DNA from 4 places in the Shewanella sp. BJSY2023SW005 genome. Region 2 is predicted to be linked to each of the others. Evidence: predicted binding sites of a transcription regulator. Region 2 holds the regulator's gene; each other region holds the start of a gene.
What was found. Region 2 encodes sigma-54, which starts transcription at its own class of promoters, with help from an activator protein. Its sites were predicted from a motif close to GTTGGCACGNNNNTNGNNT; they were not measured.
Positions count from the first base shown of each region.

Region 1 (5,374 bases), on a different contig from region 2:
AGTATCCGAATAACGGATACAAGCTATCTTTCACCAATCCGAAAAACAAGCATAATCTGCGACCCTGTTTTCCTGCATTCGGTTAAAGGTAGTGCAATTATGAGTACCGGAATCTCTCAGCAAACACTGAGTCACAACCAGCTGCGGCGCACCTTTTGGCGCTATACCATCCCAGCCATCGCTGCCATGCTGGTCAGTGGCCTGTACCAGATAAGCGCAGGTATTTTTGTCGGCCACTATGTCGGCTTTCAAGGATTGGCCGCCATCAACATGGCCTGGCCGATAGTGTTTATTCTCTCCGGCCTGGGGCTTATGGTGGGTATGGGTGGCGGCAGCCATATCTCCATCGCCCGCGGAGCCGGGCAGCAAACGCAAGCCAATCGAGCCCTGTTGGCCAGTATCTGGCTGATTGTTTTGTTGGCCCTGGTGGCATTTATGGCGCTGCAATGCTTGAGTGAGCCGCTAATGCAACTGCAGGGGGCCACTGAAGCGACTCTGCAGCTGGGGCAGGGATATATTGCCGTGTTTCAGTGGGGCGCGGCGATCACCATAGCCTCGACGGCGCTGCCTATGTTGATCCGCAACGATGACAGCCCCAGAGTTGCCACCGCCCTGTTGGTGATGGGAGCGCTTGGAAATATCCTGCTGGATTATCTGTTTGTTGCCGTACTTGGGCTTGGGTTAAACGGCGCGGCTTATGGCACCATCATTGCCCAAACTGCTGTGTGTCTGGGGGCCGGCTATTACCTGTGTTCGAGCCATTCAGGCTTTAAGCCAAGGCTCAAAGATGCGCTACCCAGAGCCGGGGAGTTCGCCCGGATTGTCCAACTGGGGGCTTCGGCACTACTGATGTACCTTTACACCAGCTTTATGGTGGCGGCCCATAACCATCAGTTTATGCAGTATGGCACCACCTTGAGCGTCAGTGCCTTTGCTATAGTCGGCTATCTGATGACACTCTACTATCTGTTGGCTGAGGGAATAGCCGAAGGGGTGCAGCCACCTGTGAGCTACTTCCACGGTGCCCGCCAGCCCGGCAATATTATCGCCATAGTCAAGCTGGGCGCCAAGGTCACCCTGCTGTTTGGCCTGAGTTGGCTGGCGCTGCTTAACCTGTTTCCCGAAACCATGATAGGCCTGTTCGCCGACAACAATCCTTTGTTAACCCAGGAGGCCAGAACCGGGATCCGTATCCATCTGGCGGCTATCTGGTTGGAGGGGCTGATAGTGCTGGCTGCCATGTATTTTATGGCGATAGGCAAAGGCGGGATGGCTTTGGCAATCTCCCTGACCAATATGCTGATCCAGTTACCGTTTCTCTATCTATTGCCGCTGTTTTTGGGAGAAACCGGTGTCTGGCTGGCGATGCCGCTGTCCAACCTGCTGCTGGCACTGTTGGTGTTGCCTAGGTTCTGGCGCCATCTGCATGCAAGGTCGCACCTGGCAGATGGAACCCGACAAGCACCGGACGGCGCTTTGGCTAAACATCCCGCAGTCTAATGAGATGCTGGGCAAATTGAACGCAATAAAAAACCCGGTCATGCCGGGTTTTTTATTGTTCGCCTATGGCTTAGCCACGGCTGGCGCGCTTGCGGTCATTTTCAGTCAGATGACGCTTACGCACACGGATGCTCTTGGGCGTGACTTCAACCAGTTCATCATCATCGATGAATTCCAGCGCCTGCTCCAGGGTCATCTGGATATGCGGAGTCAGTACCTGAGCTTCGTCGGTACCAGAGGCACGCATGTTGGTCAGTTGCTTGCCCTTGAGGCAGTTTACTGTCAGGTCGTTGGAGCGGCTGTGGATACCCACTACCTGGCCTTCGTAAACTTCGGCGGCGTGGCCAATCATCAGACGACCGCGATCCTGCAGACCAAACAGCGCGAAGGTCAAAGCCTTACCTGTGGCGTTGGAGATCAATACCCCGTTGCTACGCTGGCCGATATCGCCACCCTTGTAAGGACCATAGTGGTCGAAGGTGTGATACAGCAGACCTGTACCTGAAGTCGCTGTCATAAACTCGGTCTGGAAACCGATCAAGCCACGGCTTGGGATCATGAAGTCGATACGTACACGGCCCTTGCCGTCAGGCTGCATGTCGCGCATGTCGGCCTTACGGGTACCCAGCTTCTCGATGACGCCGCCCTGATGTTCTTCTTCCACGTCCACAGTCAGCTGCTCGTATGGCTCGCACTTCTCGCCGTCGATCTCTTTGATGATCACTTCAGGACGGGAAACCGCCAGCTCATAACCTTCACGACGCATGTTTTCGATCAGGATAGACAGGTGCAGTTCACCACGGCCGGATACGCGGAAACGATCCGGACTCTCGGTTTCTTCCACACGCAGAGCCACGTTGTGTACCAGCTCCTGTTGCAGACGCTCAAGGATGTTACGTGAAGTCACGTACTTACCTTCTTTACCCGCGAAAGGAGAGGTGTTGACCTGGAAGGTCATAGTCATGGTTGGTTCATCAACAGAAAGAGGTGGCAATGCTTCGGCATGACCAACAGCACAGATGGTGTCGGAGATCTTCAGCTCGCCTAGACCTGTGATAGCAACGATATCACCGGCATTGGCACTGTCCACTTCGTGGCGTTCCAGGCCCATGTAGCCCAGCACCTGACCGATTTTACCGTTACGGCTCTTGCCATCGGCACCGACAATAGTGACCTGTTGGTTGGTCTTGACGCTACCACGCTTGATACGACCCACACCGATAACCCCTACATAGCTGTTGTAGTCCAGCTGAGAGATCTGCATCTGGAATGCGCCTTCGGCGTCGGCATCCGGTGGAGATACTTTTTCAACGATAGTTTGGAACAGTGGGGTCATGTCTTCACTGTTGTCCTGAGGATCCAGGCTGGCAAAACCGTTCAGTGCAGAGGCATAAACCACTGGGAAGTCCAGCTGCTCGTCGGTGGCACCCAGGTTGTCAAACAGGTCAAATACCTGATCGATAACCCAATCAGGGCGGGCACCCGGACGGTCAATCTTGTTGATCACCACAATAGGCTTAAGACCTTGGGCGAATGCCTTCTTGGTCACGAAGCGGGTCTGTGGCATTGGGCCGTCCTGCGCATCAACCAGCAGCAGTACAGAGTCAACCATAGACAGAACCCGTTCTACTTCGCCACCGAAGTCGGCGTGTCCTGGGGTATCTACAATGTTAATCCGATAGTCGTTCCACTTAATGGCGGTGTTTTTCGCCAGAATAGTGATCCCACGTTCTTTCTCCAGATCGTTGGAGTCCATCACCCGCTCGGTGGCTTCTCCGCGGGTTGCCAGGGTTCCTGACTGTGCCAACAGCTTGTCTACCAGGGTAGTCTTACCGTGGTCAACGTGCGCTATGATGGCGATGTTACGTAAATTCTCTAACACAGTTTTGCCTCTTACGATCTCTGTTCTGTGGGATGCAGCAATATAAATTGAATGGTACAACCGCTTTATGACTGCTTGGCGATTGCCTTCCAGGCCTTATAAAACCTGGGCTGCCATCGTGTCGGGGAGCACAATTTCCCCGGATGGTTGCTTTAAAAAGCGTGCCATTCTACTCTAGCGAGGGGCTATCGCACAGGATTATTTTTTAGACACCTATGAATATCCGGCTTATTCAGCGCACGCACCATTATGGTGAACGCACCTTTTTGGAACACTCAATGCACCATAATAGTGCAAACCCGCTTGCCTCGCCAGCCCTCGATTTTACCACTCCCTTTATTTTCAACATCTTAGCATCTTGGCATGAGTCTGGCTTAATAGAGACCAACAAGGCGCCAGACGCTACATACTAAGAGTTGACAAAGGGCACCCCCTTTACCCTACCGGAGGCTTGATAATGTCAGTCGAATCAGTTTTACAACAGCTGCAAGAGTTGGAAGTTAAGTTTGTTGATTTACGCTTTACCGATACCAAAGGTAAGGAACAGCATGTATCTATCCCGACTCATCAGGTAGATGCTGATTTCTTTGAAGACGGCAAAATGTTCGATGGTTCATCTATCGCCGGTTGGAAAGGGATCAACGAATCTGACATGGTGCTGATGCCAGATCCAAGCAGCTTTGTACTGGATCCTTTCACCGAAGAAACCACAGCGCTGATCCGCTGCGACATCCTCGAGCCCGGCACCATGCAGGGTTACGACCGTGACCCTCGCTCTATCGCCAAGAAAGCCGAAGAGTACATGCGTTCTACCGGGATCGCCGACACTGTGCTGATCGGTCCTGAGCCAGAGTTCTTCCTGTTTGATGACGTACGTTTCGGTACCGACATGAGCGGCACCTTCGTCAAAATCGATGCCAAAGAAGCGGCCTGGAACTCAGGTACCAGCTATGAAGAAGGCAACACAGGTCACCGTCCATTCGTTAAGGGCGGCTACTTCCCGGTTGCGCCTGTGGATTCTTCACAGGATTTGCGTAGTGCCATGTGTCTGGTGCTGGAAGAGATGGGCCAGGTTGTGGAAGCTCATCACCATGAAGTTGCTACCGCGGGTCAGAACGAGATCGCCACACGCTTCAATACTCTGACCAACAAGGCCGATGAAATCCAGGTACTCAAGTACGTGATTCACAACATGGCTCATGCCTACGGCAAGACAGCCACCTTTATGCCCAAGCCGATAGTCGGCGACAACGGCAGCGGCATGCACGTACACCAGTCACTGGCCAAAGACGGCACCAACCTGTTTGCCGGTGACAAATACGGCGGCCTGTCTGAAACTGCCCTGTACTATATCGGTGGTATCATCAAGCACGCCCGTGCCCTGAACGCCTTCACCAACCCAAGCACCAACTCCTACAAGCGTTTGGTGCCACACTTTGAAGCCCCTGTGATGCTGGCTTATTCTGCCCGTAACCGCTCGGCTTCTATCCGTATCCCTGTGGTACCAAGTCCTAAGGCTCGCCGTATTGAGACCCGCTTCCCGGATCCTATGGCCAACCCTTATCTGGCCTTCGCAGCACTGCTGATGGCCGGTCTGGACGGTATCCAGAACAAGATCCACCCTGGTGATGCCATGGACAAGGATCTGTACGATCTGCCGGCCGAAGAGGCAGCGGAAATCCCGACTGTGGCCGAATCTCTGGAAGTCGCCCTGGCGGCTCTGGATGCAGACCGTGAGTTCCTGACACGCGGCGGTGTGTTCAGCGATGACTTTATCGACTCTTACCTCAAGCTGAAACAAGCCGAGGCCGAGCGTGTCAGCCGCACCACTCACCCAGTCGAATTTGAGCTGTACTACAGCCTCTAATTGCCCTGCAATCAACCGATGAGTCAAGCCATCGGATAACAAGAAAAGCGCCCCGGGAGCAATCCCGGGGCGCTACTATTTTAAGGATATAAAACTCAAATCACTCAGGGAGCGCTGACAAGCTC
Region 1 is NZ_JBKORJ010000006.1:53,806-59,179, forward strand. It holds gene ACMHXI_RS00830 (MATE family efflux transporter) at 100-1,500, shown strand; gene typA (translational GTPase TypA) at 1,571-3,382, opposite strand; gene glnA (glutamate--ammonia ligase) at 3,840-5,249, shown strand; gene ACMHXI_RS00845 (hypothetical protein) at 5,354-5,374, opposite strand, start outside.
Region 1: glnA (glutamate--ammonia ligase) is a predicted target of sigma-54. The motif match lies at 3,740-3,758, and genes of this name have one in related genera.

Region 2 (5,374 bases):
TGATCAGGGCGCAGATAGCGTCCATCGCGGGTTCGGCATCCGGGCCTTCGGCGATGAGGCGAATACTCTTGCCTTGACCTGTTTCCAGCATCAAGAGCCCAAGCACACTGGCGGCCGAGGCTTTTTTCTCGCCTTGGATCAGGGTGATATCGGCTTCGAACTCGCTGGCCAGCACCGCCAGCTTAGTGGCGGCGCGGGCATGCAGGCCCAGCTTATTGACTATGGTGACTTCCCGTTCAACCTTTGCCATTACTCAGCTCCCGGTGACGGGCCTGTACCTTGTGTTTGCTGTTGCCAAAACGCTTGGCGAGCTGCTCAGCGACATAGACAGATCTATGCTGGCCGCCGGTGCAGCCTATGGCTATGGTGAGGTAACTGCGGTTGTTGCGTTCCAGGTGCGGCAGCCAAGTTTCCAATAGATTTTCTATCTGCCAGATAAACTTGTTCACCAGTGGCTGGCGGCTGAGAAACTCCTGCACAGCTTCATCCAGCCCGGTCAGTGGCCTGAGCGCCGGCTCCCAGTGAGGGTTGGGCAGAAAGCGCACATCAAACATGAAGTCGGCTTCCTGAGGCATACCATGCTTAAAGCCGAACGACTCGAAGTTGATCACCAGCTCTTTATCGACACTGCCAAGCAGAATTTCCCGCACTGTGTCACTGAGTTCATAGATGTTCAGCGCCGAGGTGTCTATGTAGTGATCCACCAGTTTCGACATGGGTTCCAGCAGCTTGCCTTCGAGCTTGATGGCATCCTGTAGTGAGACTTTGCTCTTGGACAGGGGGTGCAGTCTGCGGGTTTCGCTGTAGCGCTTCAGCAGCACTTTATCGGAGGCGTTGAGGAAGAAGCTGGTCAGTTGGGTGTTTTCCGGCAAGGCCGCCAACTGTTGTTCCAGCACCTTTTCCTGATCCGGCATATTGCGCACATCTATGCTGATGGCGACCAGATCATTGCTGCCACGGAGGTTTTCCAACAGGCTGCCAATCATGGGCAGGGGGAGATTATCCACACAGTAGTAACCCAGGTCTTCGAGTACCCTGAGGGCAACGGATTTTCCGGAACCGGAGCGGCCTGAGACTATGGCGAGTTTCATCCTGTGATCACCTGATAGAGTTCTGTTTCGTCGCTGGATTTTCGCAACTGCTTGAGTATCGCCTTATCGCTGAGCTTTTCAGCCATGGCGGATAGGGTACTCAGGTGTTGCTGACATTGATCTGCGGGCACCAGGAGGGCGAACAGTATGTCCACCGGCTGGTTGTCTATGGCATCGAAGGCGATAGGCTCTTCGCATTTGACCAGCACGGCAATCGGCTCTGTAATGTCCGGTAGTCTGCCATGCGGAATCGCAATACCATTACCTATACCTGTGCTCCCCATCTTTTCGCGGGCCAAAAGGCTTTCAAAAATCGCTTGAGAGGAAAGGGTGGGGTACTGGGCGCTAGCGAGATCGCTAATCAGCTCCAGTACCTTTTTCTTACTGCCCGGAGTGGCACAGGTAGTGCACTCCGGCCGCAGGATGGTACTCAGTTCCATCGTTAGTGTTTTGTCAGCTTTTCTTTGTGTTTAATGACCTGACGATCCAATTTATCAATCAGAACGTCGATGGCGGCATACATGTCGGCATGTTCAGAAGTTGCATAGACTTCGCCGCCTGTGAGGTGGATCTTGGCTTCGGCTATCTGTTGCAGTTTTTGTACATTGAGCACAACGTGCACATTATTGATCTGTTCGAAATGGCGTTCAAGTTTAGAAAACTTACTTTCCACGTAGTCACGCAGTGAGTCGGTGATCTCGATATGATGTCCTGTCAGGTTGATTTGCATAGAAAGATTCCTCCAATTTCCAACTGTGGATTTATAAACTCTTACGCTGGTTCGACGGTGGTATCATCATAGCCTCGCGATACTTGGCTATGGTGCGTCTTGCAACGTTGATTCCCTGTTCTGCCAGAAGTTGCGCCATCTTGCTGTCGCTCAAAGGCTTCTTCTGGTTTTCCGCTGCCACGAGCTTCTTGATAAAAGCCCTGATCGCCGTGGAAGAGCATTCTCCGCCATCTTCGGTGCCGACATGGCTGGAGAAGAAGTACTTCAATTCAAATATTCCCCTAGGGGTATGCATATACTTTTGAGTGGTGACCCTGGAGATGGTCGATTCATGCATCTCGACCGCCTCGGCAATATCGTTGAGCACCATGGGTTTCATGGCCTCTTCACCATATTCAAAAAATCCCTGCTGGAACTGCACTATACAGTTGGCCACCTTGAGCAGGGTGTCGTTGCGGCTCTCCAGGCTCTTGATAAACCATTTGGCTTCCTGAAGATGACCACGAATAAACTGGCTGTCTGATTGACTGCGGGCGCTACGGGCCATGGCAGCATACTGCTGATTGATCCCGAGTTTGGGCATACAGTCCGGGTTGAGTTCTACTACCCAGCGGCCGTTTTTCTTCCAGACACTGACATCAGGGATCACATATTCCTCGTCCATCGGCTGCACCAGCAAGCCGGGGCGGGGATTGAGACTCTGGATAAGGTTGATGGCGTCACGCAGTTGATCTTCCTTGAGCTTGGTCTTGCGCATCAGGGTGCGGAAGTCACGGGCGGCAATGAGATCCAGATGTTCGTCAATCAACAAGCGGGCGTCGGCCAGATGTGGGGTGTCGGTGTTGAACTGTTGCAACTGGATCAGCAGGCATTCGCGCAGATCTCTGGAGGCGATGCCGACAGGGTCAAAGTGCTGGATCCGCTTGAGTACTGCCTCGACTTCATCGAGCTCAATCTCAGGGTTGCCCATGGCTTCGAGGATCTCCTCTGTGCTCTGGGTCAGATAGCCCTGCTCGTCGATGGCATCAATAATGGCGGTGGCAATGGCGTCGTCGGTATCGGAAAACGGGGTCAGGTTCTTCTGCCATTCCAGATGTTCATAGAGACCTTCGCTGGTTTCACCCTGGAAGGGCATATCATCTTCACGGCCCATGGCCGGCCCTGAGGCGCTGGCGGCGGTAAAGACTTCGTCCCAGGTGGTATCCATAGGCAGCTCATCCGGCATAGACTCATTGTTCAATGCCTCTGAGGTTTCTACCGTGGAACCATCTTCCTGCTTGGCGCTCAACTCGCCGGCGTCGTTTTCCTTGTGGTTGTCGTCGATAGCGTCATCCTGGTTGTCCTCGGCCATTTCCAACAGAGGGTTGGCTTCCAAGGCTTCCTGGATTTCCTGCTGCAGCTCAAGGGACGACAGTTGCAGCAGGCGAATAGCCTGTTGCAACTGAGGTGTCATGGTCAACTGTTGACCCAGTTTGAGCTGGAGTGACGCTTTCATTATACCGCTAATCCCTACTCGTTATTTTTCAAGGAAAAAATTCAATAATAACAAACTATAATACCCGGAATTGCCACCGGATGACATGATCCTAACTATAGCCTGAATTGTTCGCCTAAGTACACAGCACGCACTTGCTGGTTGTCCAAGATTTCAGCGGGTGTGCCCTCGGCGATCAACTGCCCATGGCTGACTATGTAGGCTCGCTCACAAACGTCGAGTGTTTCGCGAACATTGTGGTCTGTGATCAGCACCCCCAAACCGCGGGACTTAAGCTGTTCGATGATTTTCTTGATATCGATAACTGAGATGGGATCCACACCGGCGAACGGCTCATCCAGCAAAATGAACTGTGGATTGGCGGCCAATGCCCGGGCGATTTCCACCCGGCGGCGTTCGCCGCCGGAGAGGGACATCCCCAGGCTGTCACGTATGTGGGTAATATGGAATTCTTCCAGCAACTGTTCGAGTTGTTCCTCGCGCTCGTCGCTGTTGAGTTCTTTGCGGGTTTGCAGCACGGCCATGATGTTGTCATGCACCGACAGCTTGCGGAAAATACTGGCTTCCTGTGGCAGGTAGCCTATGCCTTTACGGGCTCGCAGGTGCATGGGATCCAGGGTCAGCTCGTCGTCGTCAATGAAGATACGGCCCTTGTCACTCTGTACCAGCCCAACCACCATGTAGAAGGTGGTGGTCTTGCCAGCCCCGTTGGGGCCCAGCAGCCCCACGATTTGGCCGGTATTGACCGACAGGCTGACGTCTTTGACGACGTTGCGTTTCTTGTAACTCTTTGCCAGATTCTGTGCCGTCAGGGTGCTGGTCATTGCGGCTCCTGCTGCTGTTCTTTCTTGTTGAGATCCTGATAGTTTTCCGGCTGGATAACAGTGGTTACCCTGTCTTGGCCTTTGCCGCTGCTTTCCGCTTCCAGCTGCTGCTTGTTGATGTCGTAGACTATCTTCTCGGCGGTTACTTCGCTGCCGTCTTGTTCTACTTTGGCCTGGCCCAGCAGGGTCATGATACGACTGTCTATGTTGTAGTGGATCTCTTTGGCCTTGGCACTGGCCAGACGGCCGTCTTCCAGTTTCTGGGTATAGGTAGCGGGTGAGCCCTTGGCCACCAGGATCCGCTCGCCACTCTTGTCTTCTGTGTAAGCCGTGAGTTCATCGGCCAGCAGTTTCAAACTGCCCTGGGTGACTGTGACAGGCCCGCCGTATACCACACGCTTGTTTTTGATATCGGCAAACTGATTGGCGGCGCTGATCTCCACTTTTTGCAGCAGATCTTCTTCAATGGCCACTGCCGACAGGCTTGTGATGCACAAGAGGGCACCGATAAAAAGCTTACTTGGTTTCATAGGTTCCTTTCACCTGACTGGTCAGCTTCACTTGCTGAGCATTGAGATCGGCGTACAGGCCGGATCCCTTGATATTAAAGTCTTTGCCTTCGATCAGGATCTCGCGATCTGAGGTCATGATCATGGTGTCCAGATCCAGCTCCACATAACTGGTTTTCAGGCTCTGGATCGGTTCATTGGGGCTAATGGCGTCGATGATAACATTATTTTCAAGTACAACTCGGTTACTCTTGCGATTGAGCCTGCCCTCGTTGGCAGACAGACGCCACTGTGCCTCGCCCTTGTCCGGATAGACCAGATAAACCGGTTGGTTGAAGAAGGTCTTTTCACTGGCTTCATAATGTTCCATGTGCGCTGCGGCGACCCTACTGGCGACATTGCCCTGCTCATCAAAGTTGACCGAGCGCAGGTCATCGGCGACAAAGTCAGGCCGCACCACATCCACAGGCGCCTCACTCTGTTGAGCGTTACGCTTGTTCTGCACCTGCCAGTAAAGGATAAGTGCAGTGGAGAAAAACAAAATAATGGCCAGGGTGACCCTATTCATATACTCATTCCGTGGGCATTTTCAAATTTGTCCTGACTGAGCAGGATAAGATCCGCCAGCTCCCGGAGTGCACCATGGCCGCCGGCAATCTGAGTGACCATGTGGCAGTGCTGCCTTACCCAAGGATGGCCATCGGCTACGCAAACCGCCAGCCCAA
Region 2 is NZ_JBKORJ010000023.1:28,860-34,233, forward strand. It holds gene ACMHXI_RS06285 (HPr family phosphocarrier protein) at 1-250, opposite strand, end outside; gene rapZ (RNase adapter RapZ) at 237-1,091, opposite strand; gene ptsN (PTS IIA-like nitrogen regulatory protein PtsN) at 1,088-1,531, opposite strand; gene hpf (ribosome hibernation promoting factor) at 1,534-1,821, opposite strand; gene ACMHXI_RS06305 (RNA polymerase factor sigma-54) at 1,853-3,316, opposite strand; gene lptB (LPS export ABC transporter ATP-binding protein) at 3,412-4,140, opposite strand; gene lptA (lipopolysaccharide transport periplasmic protein LptA) at 4,137-4,670, opposite strand; gene lptC (LPS export ABC transporter periplasmic protein LptC) at 4,657-5,217, opposite strand; gene kdsC (3-deoxy-manno-octulosonate-8-phosphatase KdsC) at 5,214-5,374, opposite strand, start outside.

Region 3 (5,374 bases), on a different contig from region 2:
CAGACCCTGTTCATTGGAGAAACGCGCCAGTGCCACCCGCGCCAAAGGCACGGTCGAGCCATTGCTGTACTTGGCTGAGATCAACCCGTCTGTACCCACTTCCACATTGGTCAGACGACCCACAGTCACCCCATCCTGCGTCAATTCAGTGGCGTTGAACTTTTCCGAGAACTGGGTCGGGTTGTTGAAGTCTATGGTTATTGTCTGGGTTCCGTCCGCCGCAGGGCCGAGAACATTGGCACCGCCAACACCCAACTGCTCTGTGGTGATCACCGCCGGATCTGAACCTATATAACCGCCGACATCGTTGAACTTGAGCACGGCGCCAGTCCAGCCACCAGCAGTTTGCGCTGTGCCTGTGCCATCCGGGTTACCGTCACCATCAGTATCTGTCTGATAGCTGCCAACGGCGCCGCCGCCCAGATTAACCGGCTTGTCGTCGATGGCATAGTAAGCCACCCAGTTACTCTCGCCCGTGTAGGCGCCATTGTCCGGACGCACAAAATAGGTGGTCAAGGTGTGGGAGTTACCCAGGGAGTCATAAATGGTCACTGCGGTTGAGTTGTTGAAAGTGTCTGACTTGGATGGGTCAAACAGCGCCGGATCTTTGGTGGCCTGGGTGGAATCCAGGTTCATGCTGATGCCGACATTATTGGTCTTCTGCGGGCTACCGGCAGTATCCGGGATCTGCACCGGCTTGGTAGTGGTCAAACTCACAGAGGTGGAGTTGCCGTCTTTATCGACAGGGAAGCTCTGCAGGAAGTTACCTGCGGCATCGACCAGGAAACCGTTTTCATCACGCTTGAAGGCACCGGCGCGGGTGAAAGAGTAATCCTGACTGCCCACATTGGGAGAGGTCACGAAGAAACCGCCACCGTTGATCGCCAAATCCAACGCATTGTTGGTGGAGTTCAGGTTACCCTGGTGGAACTGCTGCGCCACCTGAGTGGTGGTCACACCGCCGCCCACTGTGGTTCTGCCGTTGGAGAAAATCGAGCTGGCGTAAACATCGGCAAACTCGGCCCGGGATTCTTTAAAGCCGACGGTATTGACGTTGGCAATATTGTTGGCTGTGGTATTGAGATCTTTCTGCGCCGCAGCAATCCCACTCAGAGCAATGTTAAAAGACATAATTCACCTCATGATTTTCAGATACTGTCCGGCGCAGCCGGGGCAGAAACAGAATTAAACTTCGGAAACAGCCAGCACGTCGGCCAGTCTGATCCCGCCAATACCTCTTAGGTTCAACACGGCGCCACTGGCCGAGTTGAGCGATACACTGGTCACGTGGGCATAGGCACTGACAATAAGATCCTGGGACTTGCCATCGACAACCCCGCTGGCCTTCATGGTGTAGATACCGGCCTCAACGGGTTTACCGTCCTTATCCAAGCCGTCCCATTCCACGTCTATGTTGCCGCCGGCACTGCCATCCACATCAAAGGTCTTGATTACCTGGCCGGCTTCATCCTCAACAGTCACCTTGATGGAAGGCATTTTCTCTGGCGATGTGATCACCCCTTTGAGGGTCGGGTCTTCCTCGGAAACATAGCCGGTGCCCGCCGGGATCAACACTTTCTGCCCCACCAGGCCTGATGCCTGTAATGCCTGACTCGAGGTCATTACCGTGTTGAGGTTCACTATCTCCTCGTTGAGCTTGGAGATACCATCCACGGTAGAAAACGACGCCATCTGGGCAATCATCTGGTCGTTGTCCACAGGCTTGAAAGGATCCTGCATCGACAACTGCCTACTCAGCAGCGAGAAGAAATCTTCCTGGGTCAGCTGCTGATTGTTACTCTTCTTGGTCTCCGAATCCCGTTTGACACTTATGCTGTCGAGGAAGGGGTTAACTGAACTTACACTCATGGGCTATGTCTCCCTTTATTTGCCCATTCTCAGGGTCTGCTGCAGCATGGACTTGGCTGCATCGGCCACCTGGACGTTCATCTGATAGGAGCGGGAGGCGGAAATCATATCGGCCATCTCTTCCACTACATTGACATTGGGTTTGTAGATAAAACCATCGGCATCGGCCATGGGATGATCCGGCGAATACTCTTTCAACAAGGGTTTATCGCTTTCCACTATGCCCTTAACCTTTACCGCAGCGCCTTGCTGCTGTTGACCATTGGCCTTGGCCAGCTCGGCCTCAAAAATGGGATGCCGCGCCTTGTAGGTCTTATCGATACTGGAAGAGACGGAATCTGCGTTGGCTATGTTACTGGCGGTGGTGTTCAAGCGCACAGACTGCGCCGACATTCCCGACCCCGCAACATTGAAGATATTGTATAAGCTCATGATTAATCTCCTTTCAATGCCTTCTTCATCCCGGCGAACTTACCGTCGAGGAACCCAAGCGACATCTGATATTCAAGCGCATTTTGCACAAAGGCCTGCTGCTCTTTTTGCATATCGACAGTATTGCCGTCACCCGTGTCCGGTTGATCCGGCACCCGATACTGCACATGCTGGGCCGTCAGCGCCTTGAGGTCGAAATGCTTTTCAGAAGTTGCCGCCATGCTCATCCCCTGTTGCCGCCCTTTTGCCGCCTGCAACGCCGAGGAAAAATCAACATCCCGAGCCTTATAATGTGGGGTATCGGCATTGGCTATATTGCTGGCAAGCACTTCGGCACGCTGGGCGCGAATGCCCAGAGTGTATTGATGTATTCCAAGGGCCTTATCGAAACTGATCGCCATAAAACCGCCTCCTCCAATGACTCGACAAAAACAAAGCAAGCTTTGTGCCAGATATAGAGTGGAGGATAACAGATAAGAAGATGATGGCCGTTAGGGTGAAAGGTAAAACAGAAAAGGCCCGTCCAAGTTGACGAGCCTTTCAAACTATCTAATTAAAAATCAAATGATTAGGTGGTTAATTTTTCTTTTGATAATAGATGCCTGGGTTACAGCGCACCATGTCGAATTCATCGGTCAACCCGGCAATCGATTCACTGGCGCCCAAAAACAGTATCCCCTTGGGATTAAGGGCGGCAGCAAATTGCCGCAGTATTTTTGCCTTTGCCTCCGGCGCAAAATAGATAAGCACGTTGCGGCAAAAGATGATGTCGAACTTGCCAAGTAAGGTGTAGCTTTCAAGCAGGTTGTGGGCCCGAAAACTCACCAAACGGCGCACATTGTCTTTAACCCGCATATTGCCGTTGGGCAGGGCTTCAAAAAACTGACGCTTGCGCTCTTCAGACAGGCCGCGGGCCAACGCCAGCTTATCGTACTCGGCGTTTTTACAACGCTCCAGCATGGACGGCGACAAATCTGTGGCCTGAATCATGGCGCCACCCGGCAAAGCCCCCGGCTTACGCTGCTGATATTCAAGCACTGTCATCGCCAGTGAATAGGGTTCCTGGCCGGATGAACAGGCTGCCGACCAAATCTTCAACGGCCGCCCCAGCTTGGCATAACCGGGCAACAATGTATTGCCGAGCAGGTCAAAAGGATACTTGTCCCGAAACCAGAGGGTTTCGTTGGTGGTCATGGCATCGACGACTTCAGCGCGTAACTGACGCTCGGTGGGCCGCATCGACTGCTTAACTACGTCCGACAGGGATGGCAAGCCATATTTCCCCATCAAAGGCGCCAAACGGCTGCGAACCAAATACTGTTTGTTCTCACCCAATACAATGCCACTGTGCTGTTCAAGAAACAGCCTGAATTGATTGTACTCAGTTTCTGCGAGAGATTTATCTGGCACCTTAGTGTCCTAACTATCCGTGAAAACGTCGCTGCAACTCAATGCAGCGCCATTTAAAAACTGGGTCAGCGTTATACCCCAGCCCCATTTGCAACACAAGACATCAAACTCACTATAGTCATAAAAATCCACAGCAGACAGCGACTATAAACTCAGATGCTTGTTAACTGCCGATGCCAATTCATCGGGGTTGAACTTGGCAATAAAATCGTTGGCGCCCACTTTTTGCACCATGGCCTGGTTGAACACCCCACTCAACGAGGTATGCAACACCACCTTGATATGTTTCAGCTTGGGATCATCACGGATCTCGGCGGTCAGGGTGTAGCCATCCATTTCCGGCATTTCAATATCTGAAATAATCAGCGGGATCTCATCGGCGACATTGTCCATCTCCGACGCGATACTTTTCAACTTATCCAGCGCTTCCCGGCCATCTTTGGCAGTATCTATCTGCAGGTTCAACGAAGACAGCGCCCGAATGATCTGCTTACGGGCCACTGAAGAGTCGTCAATCACCATAATATGATAGTGCTGCTCTCTGTCGATTGTGAGAGATTCATCGATTTCCTGACTGATGTCTGTCTTAACCGGCGAAATTTCATCGAGAATTTTCTCAACATCGAGAATTTCAACCAACTCACCTTCGATTTCGGTCACCGCGGTCAGGTAGGAGTATCGCCCTGCTCCTTCCGGAGGCGGCATGATGGACTCCCAGTTCATATTGATGATCCGCTCGACAGACTTCACCAGGAAGCCCTGCACGCTACGGTTGTACTCGGAAATAATGATGAAGCAATCCTTGACATCATCTATGGGTTTACCGCCGGTCGCCGCACTGAGGTCGATAACCGACACTGTGGTGCCGCGAATATGGGCCACGCCCTTAACGAAGGAGTTCAACTTGGGCAGTGCCGTCAGCGGTGGGCACTGTAGAACCTCTTTAACCTTGAACACGTTGATCCCGAACCTTTGCCTGCCGTTGAGTTTAAACAACAGAAGTTCGAGACGGTTTTGTCCGACCAGTTGAGTGCGCTTGTTGACTGATTCAAGAATGCTCGACATAAGGCTGCCTTGTTGTCTTTGTATTGATAAATACCTGCTGTCACGCAGACAGGCATACTATTTGCTTTGTCCAAGACACTGGGTCTCAGTCAAATTTCTGACTAAACCTGTGGTGAAGCCAGCACTGGGATCCGCGAATCATTGAAAGTATAGGTGTAATCTGGCGAGACAAGCTAGCCCGTTCATTATGAAAGTAAATTTTGCGTACATTTTGGCTACAATTTTAATGCCCATCCCAGCGGTGACGGCAGAGAATAGCTTTGTTCCCAGTATATCGGCCGTAGAAAGCCTGGCTAAAGAGGCAGTTGCCAAAAAAGTGCTGGCGGCCGAGAATGCTCAAATTACCATCACGCCGCAGCGGCTGGATTCCAGGCTCACGCCCCCCAGATGCAATTCGCCTTTGACGGCCGAACTTGCCAGCGACAGAGAGATAAGCCGCAACAATACGGTACGCATAGGTTGTAACAGTCCGGAGCTCAGCTACCCGTGGCAAATCTATGTCTCGGTGCGGGTGGATATCAGTTACCCTGTGGTAGTGGCTACCCAGACACTGGCCCCGGGCACTGTGCTTGGGCCGGAAAATCTGGCGCTGCGTTAC
Region 3 is NZ_JBKORJ010000053.1:310,477-315,850, forward strand. It holds gene flgE (flagellar hook protein FlgE) at 1-1,131, opposite strand, end outside; gene flgD (flagellar hook assembly protein FlgD) at 1,186-1,869, opposite strand; gene flgC (flagellar basal body rod protein FlgC) at 1,885-2,301, opposite strand; gene flgB (flagellar basal body rod protein FlgB) at 2,304-2,702, opposite strand; gene ACMHXI_RS17230 (CheR family methyltransferase) at 2,878-3,711, opposite strand; gene ACMHXI_RS17235 (chemotaxis protein CheV) at 3,856-4,776, opposite strand; gene flgA (flagellar basal body P-ring formation chaperone FlgA) at 4,964-5,374, shown strand, end outside.
Region 3: flgB (flagellar basal body rod protein FlgB) is a predicted target of sigma-54. The motif match lies at 2,736-2,754, and genes of this name have one in related genera.

Region 4 (5,374 bases), on a different contig from region 2:
CAGCACAAAACATGATCTGAGTCTAATGCAGCAGGTGTCTGGATTGTTAGAATCCAGACACTTTTTCGCTACAGATATTCAGCTTATGCGACAAGCGCTGCTCAATCGTTTCCTGCGGTATGTCAAACAGGATACACAAGCCGATCCGAACTCCCAGTCTATTCCCAGTTCCCAAGGTCAGGTGGCCTTTGCCAGGCAGTTACAGCAAGAACTGCTCGAGTTGGGATTTGATGATGTCTTCCTCAGTGAATCATGCTGCCTTTATGCCAAATTAGCGGCGAATACTGCCAAGGTGCCGGCAATCGGCTTTTTGGCTCATATGGATACGGCGGCAGATTACTCCGGCGCCGGGGTAAAACCTCGGGTGATAGATGACTACCAAGGGCAGATCATTGAACTGGAGCAGGGGGAAGCGCTTAGTCCTGAGCAGTTTCCTTCTTTACTGAACTACCTCAATAAAACATTGATCACTGCCGATGGCACTACGCTATTGGGCGCGGATGATAAGGCAGGCATAGCCGAAATCATCACGGCGCTGCACTATCTATTGCAACACCCTGAAATTCCCCATGGAGAGATCAACCTCTGTTTTACGCCCGATGAGGAGATAGGGCGAGGTACTGATGGCTTGGAGCTCGAGCGTTTCGGCGCCGATTGGGCCTATACAGTCGATGGTGGCGCAGTTGGCGAACTTCAATATGAAAACTTCAATGCCGCCACTGCGGTGATCACCGCAAAAGGCAATAATTGTCATCCAGGCAGTGCCTATGGGGTGATGGTCAATGCCTTGACCATGGCTGCCAGATTTCACGCCAGAATGCCACTCAATGATGCACCCGAGACCAGCGAAGGTTATCAGGGCTTTTTCCATCTGTTATCCATGGAAGGCCAAACAGAAGAAGCCAGGTTGGTGTACCTGATAAGGGACTTTGATAGGGCTCAGTTTGAGCAGCGCAAGGCCTGGCTGCAGGAATCTGTGACCAAATGTAATGCCGAGCTGCAGGCCGGTAGCCTGGAGATTAGCATCAGCGACAGTTATTACAATATGAAGGACTGCATCTTGCCAGTGCCTCATGTGACGGATATTGCCTGTCAGGCGATGGAGATGGCCGGTATCATACCGGATATCAAACCTATCCGCGGTGGCACTGACGGTGCGCAACTGTCCTGGAAGGGGCTGCCTTGCCCCAACATCTTTGCCGGCGGCCACAATTTCCATGGCAAACATGAGTATGTTTGTCTTGAGTCAATGGAAAAGGCGGTAGAGGTGATCATCAATATCGCCAGGTTAACCACCCAAAGATACGCCGAGTAATCTAAATAAAGAGTTCCACCCTGTCGTCATCGGCGGGGCGGGACTCTATCACAGCCGGGAAGCGAACCCGAAAGTGTGCGCCGCCGAGGCTGGAGTCATTGAGAAGGGTGATATTGCCCTTCAGTAGTGTGACGGCATTGAAGGCCGCCGCCAATCCAAGCCCGGTGGCGCCGGTTCGTCTGCTGGTGGTAAAGAAGGGCTCAAAGATCTGGCCGGCAATCTCGGGGGCGATTCCCTTGCCATTGTCTTCGATATCCAGCTGTAGTTCTTGACCCTGCTGTTGTGCACTGATGCTGATCTTATGGCCGGTATCACCCTCAAAGGCGTGAGCATAGGCATTGGAAAGTATGTTGGTCACTATCTGCTTCAGCAGGCTGTGGCTGCTGGTAAGCCAAAGATAGGCCTCGACCTGGATCTCCACATCTACCTGTAATTGCTTGAAAGATAGCGCTACAGCATCGGCAAATTCCTGCAATACCTGGGGTAGCAGCATCTGTTCGTGCACGTCATTGCCTTGCTCGGCAGCAATCGCCTTGAACTTCTGGATCAGGTTACTGGCGCGGGTAATATTACTGATGATCAGTTCACAGCTCTGTTGATACTCGTTGAGAATGGCATTGAGCTCTTCCAGCGTAGCGCCATCGTTTTGCAACAGCTCAACCAATTCATTGATATGCTGCAGCTGGCTACTGGCAGCGGTGAGGCAGATACCTATCGGGGTGTTTATCTCATGGGCGATGCCGGATACCAGACCGCCGAGCGCGGCCATTTTCTGCTGTTCGACCATCACCTGTTGAGCCCGTTCCAACACCAACAGCGACTGTTCAAGTTCTTTGGTTTGTTCTTTGACCTGCCTTGCCAGCTCATCTTTATAGCTGCGTTCCAGTTCCAACAGTCTTTCCCTGTCACTCAGAGCTTCTTGCAGTTCGTAGCGGGAGCGGTTCAACTGTGTGAAGGAGGCGCGCAGCTGTTGCTGCATCAAATTGATGGCCAGGGCAACCTGGGTAAATTCATCCTGTTTGTCCCGACGCTTAAACTGCAGTGGTTGATAATCCTGCTCCAAATCGAGCTCTGAGCAGTACTCACTCAGTTGCAACAAGTGCCGGGTAATGGTGGCCCAAACCAGATAGAGAATAAAACCGGCCACCAGAAAGGTCTTGATACCATTGGCCAGTAGTATCAGTAAGGCCTTGTTCACCAATCTGTCGTAGATTTTGGAGAGATCGGCTTGAACTCTCAGCTCACCGACATTGAAATTCTGGCTGCTGGTCTTGTGCACCAGAGGAAAGCGCTTCTCTATTACACCTTGGTCTCTGTACTCGCCGGCGGTCCATTCTTTACCACTGTCATCTTCTATGACCACATAGCTGGTGTCCGGCAGTTGGTTGAGGCCGTTGAGTTGGGTCTTGATAAGCCTTTCATCTATTACCCAGATACTTGCCGCCAGTACATCCAGGTTGGCTTTTTCAATATTGGCAAACTCATCGTTGATTCGGCCAATGTCACCCTTGTAATCGGAAACCAACTGCAAACCTGTGGTCACCAGAGTGATCAGTGAGCTGAACAAGATAATAGCCAGAGTCAGCCTGCGGCCGATGGGACTACTGATGAGCTGCTGCATAAAACCGGGCATTAATTTCAACTATCTTAAGTGCTTGCTGTGGATAGCTTTAAGCATAGCTTCGCATCTGACTTTCGCGGCATTTTTTGTTGCCGCTGATGGCAAAGTTCGCTGAGCAATCCTGGCACTGGTTTTGCTTGATTAGCGGTTGGAACAATTTTCTGACGCTGGATAGAGCCATGAAGAGACTGAAACTTGAGGTATTGAAAGAGGGCAAGTTCAAGGCCGCTGCATTGCAACTGACACTGTGGGTGCTGCTGATAACCACATTGCTACTGTTTATGCCAAAGTCCTTGCTGGCCTTGTTGCATTTGGAATCCTGGGTAGAAGCCAATGCCCATTATATCGGCCTGACACTGCTGCTGGCCTTGGCCTATATTGGTGCGCTGGCCGTCAATCTTTTGTTGGATGAAGCGATAAGCCGTTTGAGTGAGCGCCGGATCAACGAAATGATTGAAGAGAAAGTCAGGTTACTGGATCCCGCCGAGCGGGCCCTGTTAAGGGAGTTCTTCTTGCAGGGAGCCAGTGTTTTGACTCTGCCGCAAAATGAAACGCCGGTGCAGGCACTGCTCAAGGCTCACATACTCGAGAGCCTGGGAAATGAACGCCATTACGCCATTCAAGGCCCCACCGCCGAGTACAAGATAGCCATGGCTGCCCGTAAGCATCTGAACCGCAAAGTATTGCGTTTACCATCCGGTGAGCCCAGCCAGGAAGAGCTGCAGCATCTTATCAAGGCAAGACCGCAATTTATCAATGGTATTGCCCAAGTGCGGAAACACGCTGCTTGAAGGCGGCAAAAAAAGAGGGCAGCCACAGGGCTGCCCAAGCAATACTCAAAAACGTCATTGCATTTAAAAGAACATGGAAATCAAAGCTAAGGCTTTGCTGACTTTACAATAAACATCCACATAATGTAGGAGATGATCCCGATAGTACTGAAGATAACTATCATCGACAGTAAGCCTATGGGGTTTCCGAACATTAGATCTAACCAGAATGCCATCACTGAAGTCCTCTTTCTTGTAAAGTCAAAGCTAAACTAACCAAATTTGCTTCGGCCGGAGCTGATCTCGATCAACAAATGTTGTCAGAGTTGTTAATCGGGTAAATCAGCTTGTTAAAACATGAGCTTTATCATGTTTTGCTTAAATTAGCCGGCTAAGGAGCAACGTAAGTGTTCCCTAAAGGGAATAGGATCAAAGGCTAATATTAATTACTACACTAAAGGAGTAGGGTGGCTTGGCCTGCGATTGTTCATTGGCAAGGAGCGTGCGATGCAAACATCCCGAGGTCTTTTAAAACTGATATTAAACCAGTGGCAGTTTTATCCGCTGTTGCTCTTGTTGCTTTTCCCCCTGTGGAGCCTGTTACACGGCGCCAGTTATCTCGCCTTTGCTTCTCTATTGGCCGCCTTGATAGTGCTGGCTTGGCTCGGTGCCAGACAGCTGTCCAATCTCAAGCGCCTGGAAAATGCCGCCCGTCATCTGGGAGAAGGCGATCTCAGCTATCAGTTGTCGGAACAGGATGCCGGCATGTTCCATTCTGTGGTCCACGGTATCAACCGTATGGGAGAGGACGTTGGCCGCACCATTCTGTCTTTGGTCAATACCGCAGATGCGATGAAGAGTGTGGCCATGGATATCAAGTCCATCAGCGATGCCGCCCATATCGGAGTGGAGGAGCAGGAAAAACAAGCGGAATTGGCGGCAACCGCCATGACCCAGATGGTTTCTACTGTGCAGGAAGTCAGCCGCAATGCTGCCAGTGCCGCCAATGCCGCAGAAGAAGCCAGGCAGGCGGCCCGCAGTGGCGACCAAACTGTCAGGCAGGTGGTGCGGCAGATAGATGATATGTCGGCTCAGGTTGGGCAAACTCAGCAAGTGATTGCCCGCCTGGCGGAAGACAGCAACAACATAAGTACCATCATAGACACCATTTCCCAAGTGGCAGAGCAAACCAATCTGCTGGCGCTCAACGCCGCTATCGAGAGTGCCCGCGCCGGCGAGCATGGCCGAGGTTTTGCTGTGGTTGCCGATGAAGTCCGTAGCCTGGCACAGCGGACGTCTGCGGCTACAGTTGAGATCCAACAGCAGATATTGCAATTGCAACAGGGCGCCGATGAAGGCGTGAAAGTGATGACCACCAGTGTCGAGCAGGCCAGTACCACCCATGCTATGGCTCACCAGGCGCAGCAAGCATTGGGGCAAATTGTGGCTCAGATTGAAAGCATTACAGATATGTCGCATCAAATAGCGGCGGCTTCGGAACAACAGCAGGCAGTTGCCGAAGAGATCAGCAGCAATATCTCCTCAATGGCACAAGTGGCGGTGGAGAATGCCAAAGAGACCCACAGTACCAACCTCTCCAGTCTGAAGGTATTCAATATGTCGCAGGAGATCAGTTCCCTGCTTGGGCGCTTCCATGTCGACAAACGG
Region 4 is NZ_JBKORJ010000003.1:25,168-30,541, forward strand. It holds gene pepT (peptidase T) at 86-1,315, shown strand; gene ACMHXI_RS00405 (ATP-binding protein) at 1,317-2,948, opposite strand; gene ACMHXI_RS00410 (superinfection exclusion B family protein) at 3,116-3,727, shown strand; gene ACMHXI_RS00415 (DUF3149 domain-containing protein) at 3,814-3,942, opposite strand; gene ACMHXI_RS00420 (bacteriohemerythrin) at 4,214-5,374, shown strand, end outside.
Region 4: ACMHXI_RS00410 (superinfection exclusion B family protein) is a predicted target of sigma-54. The motif match lies at 3,057-3,075, and genes of this name have one in related genera.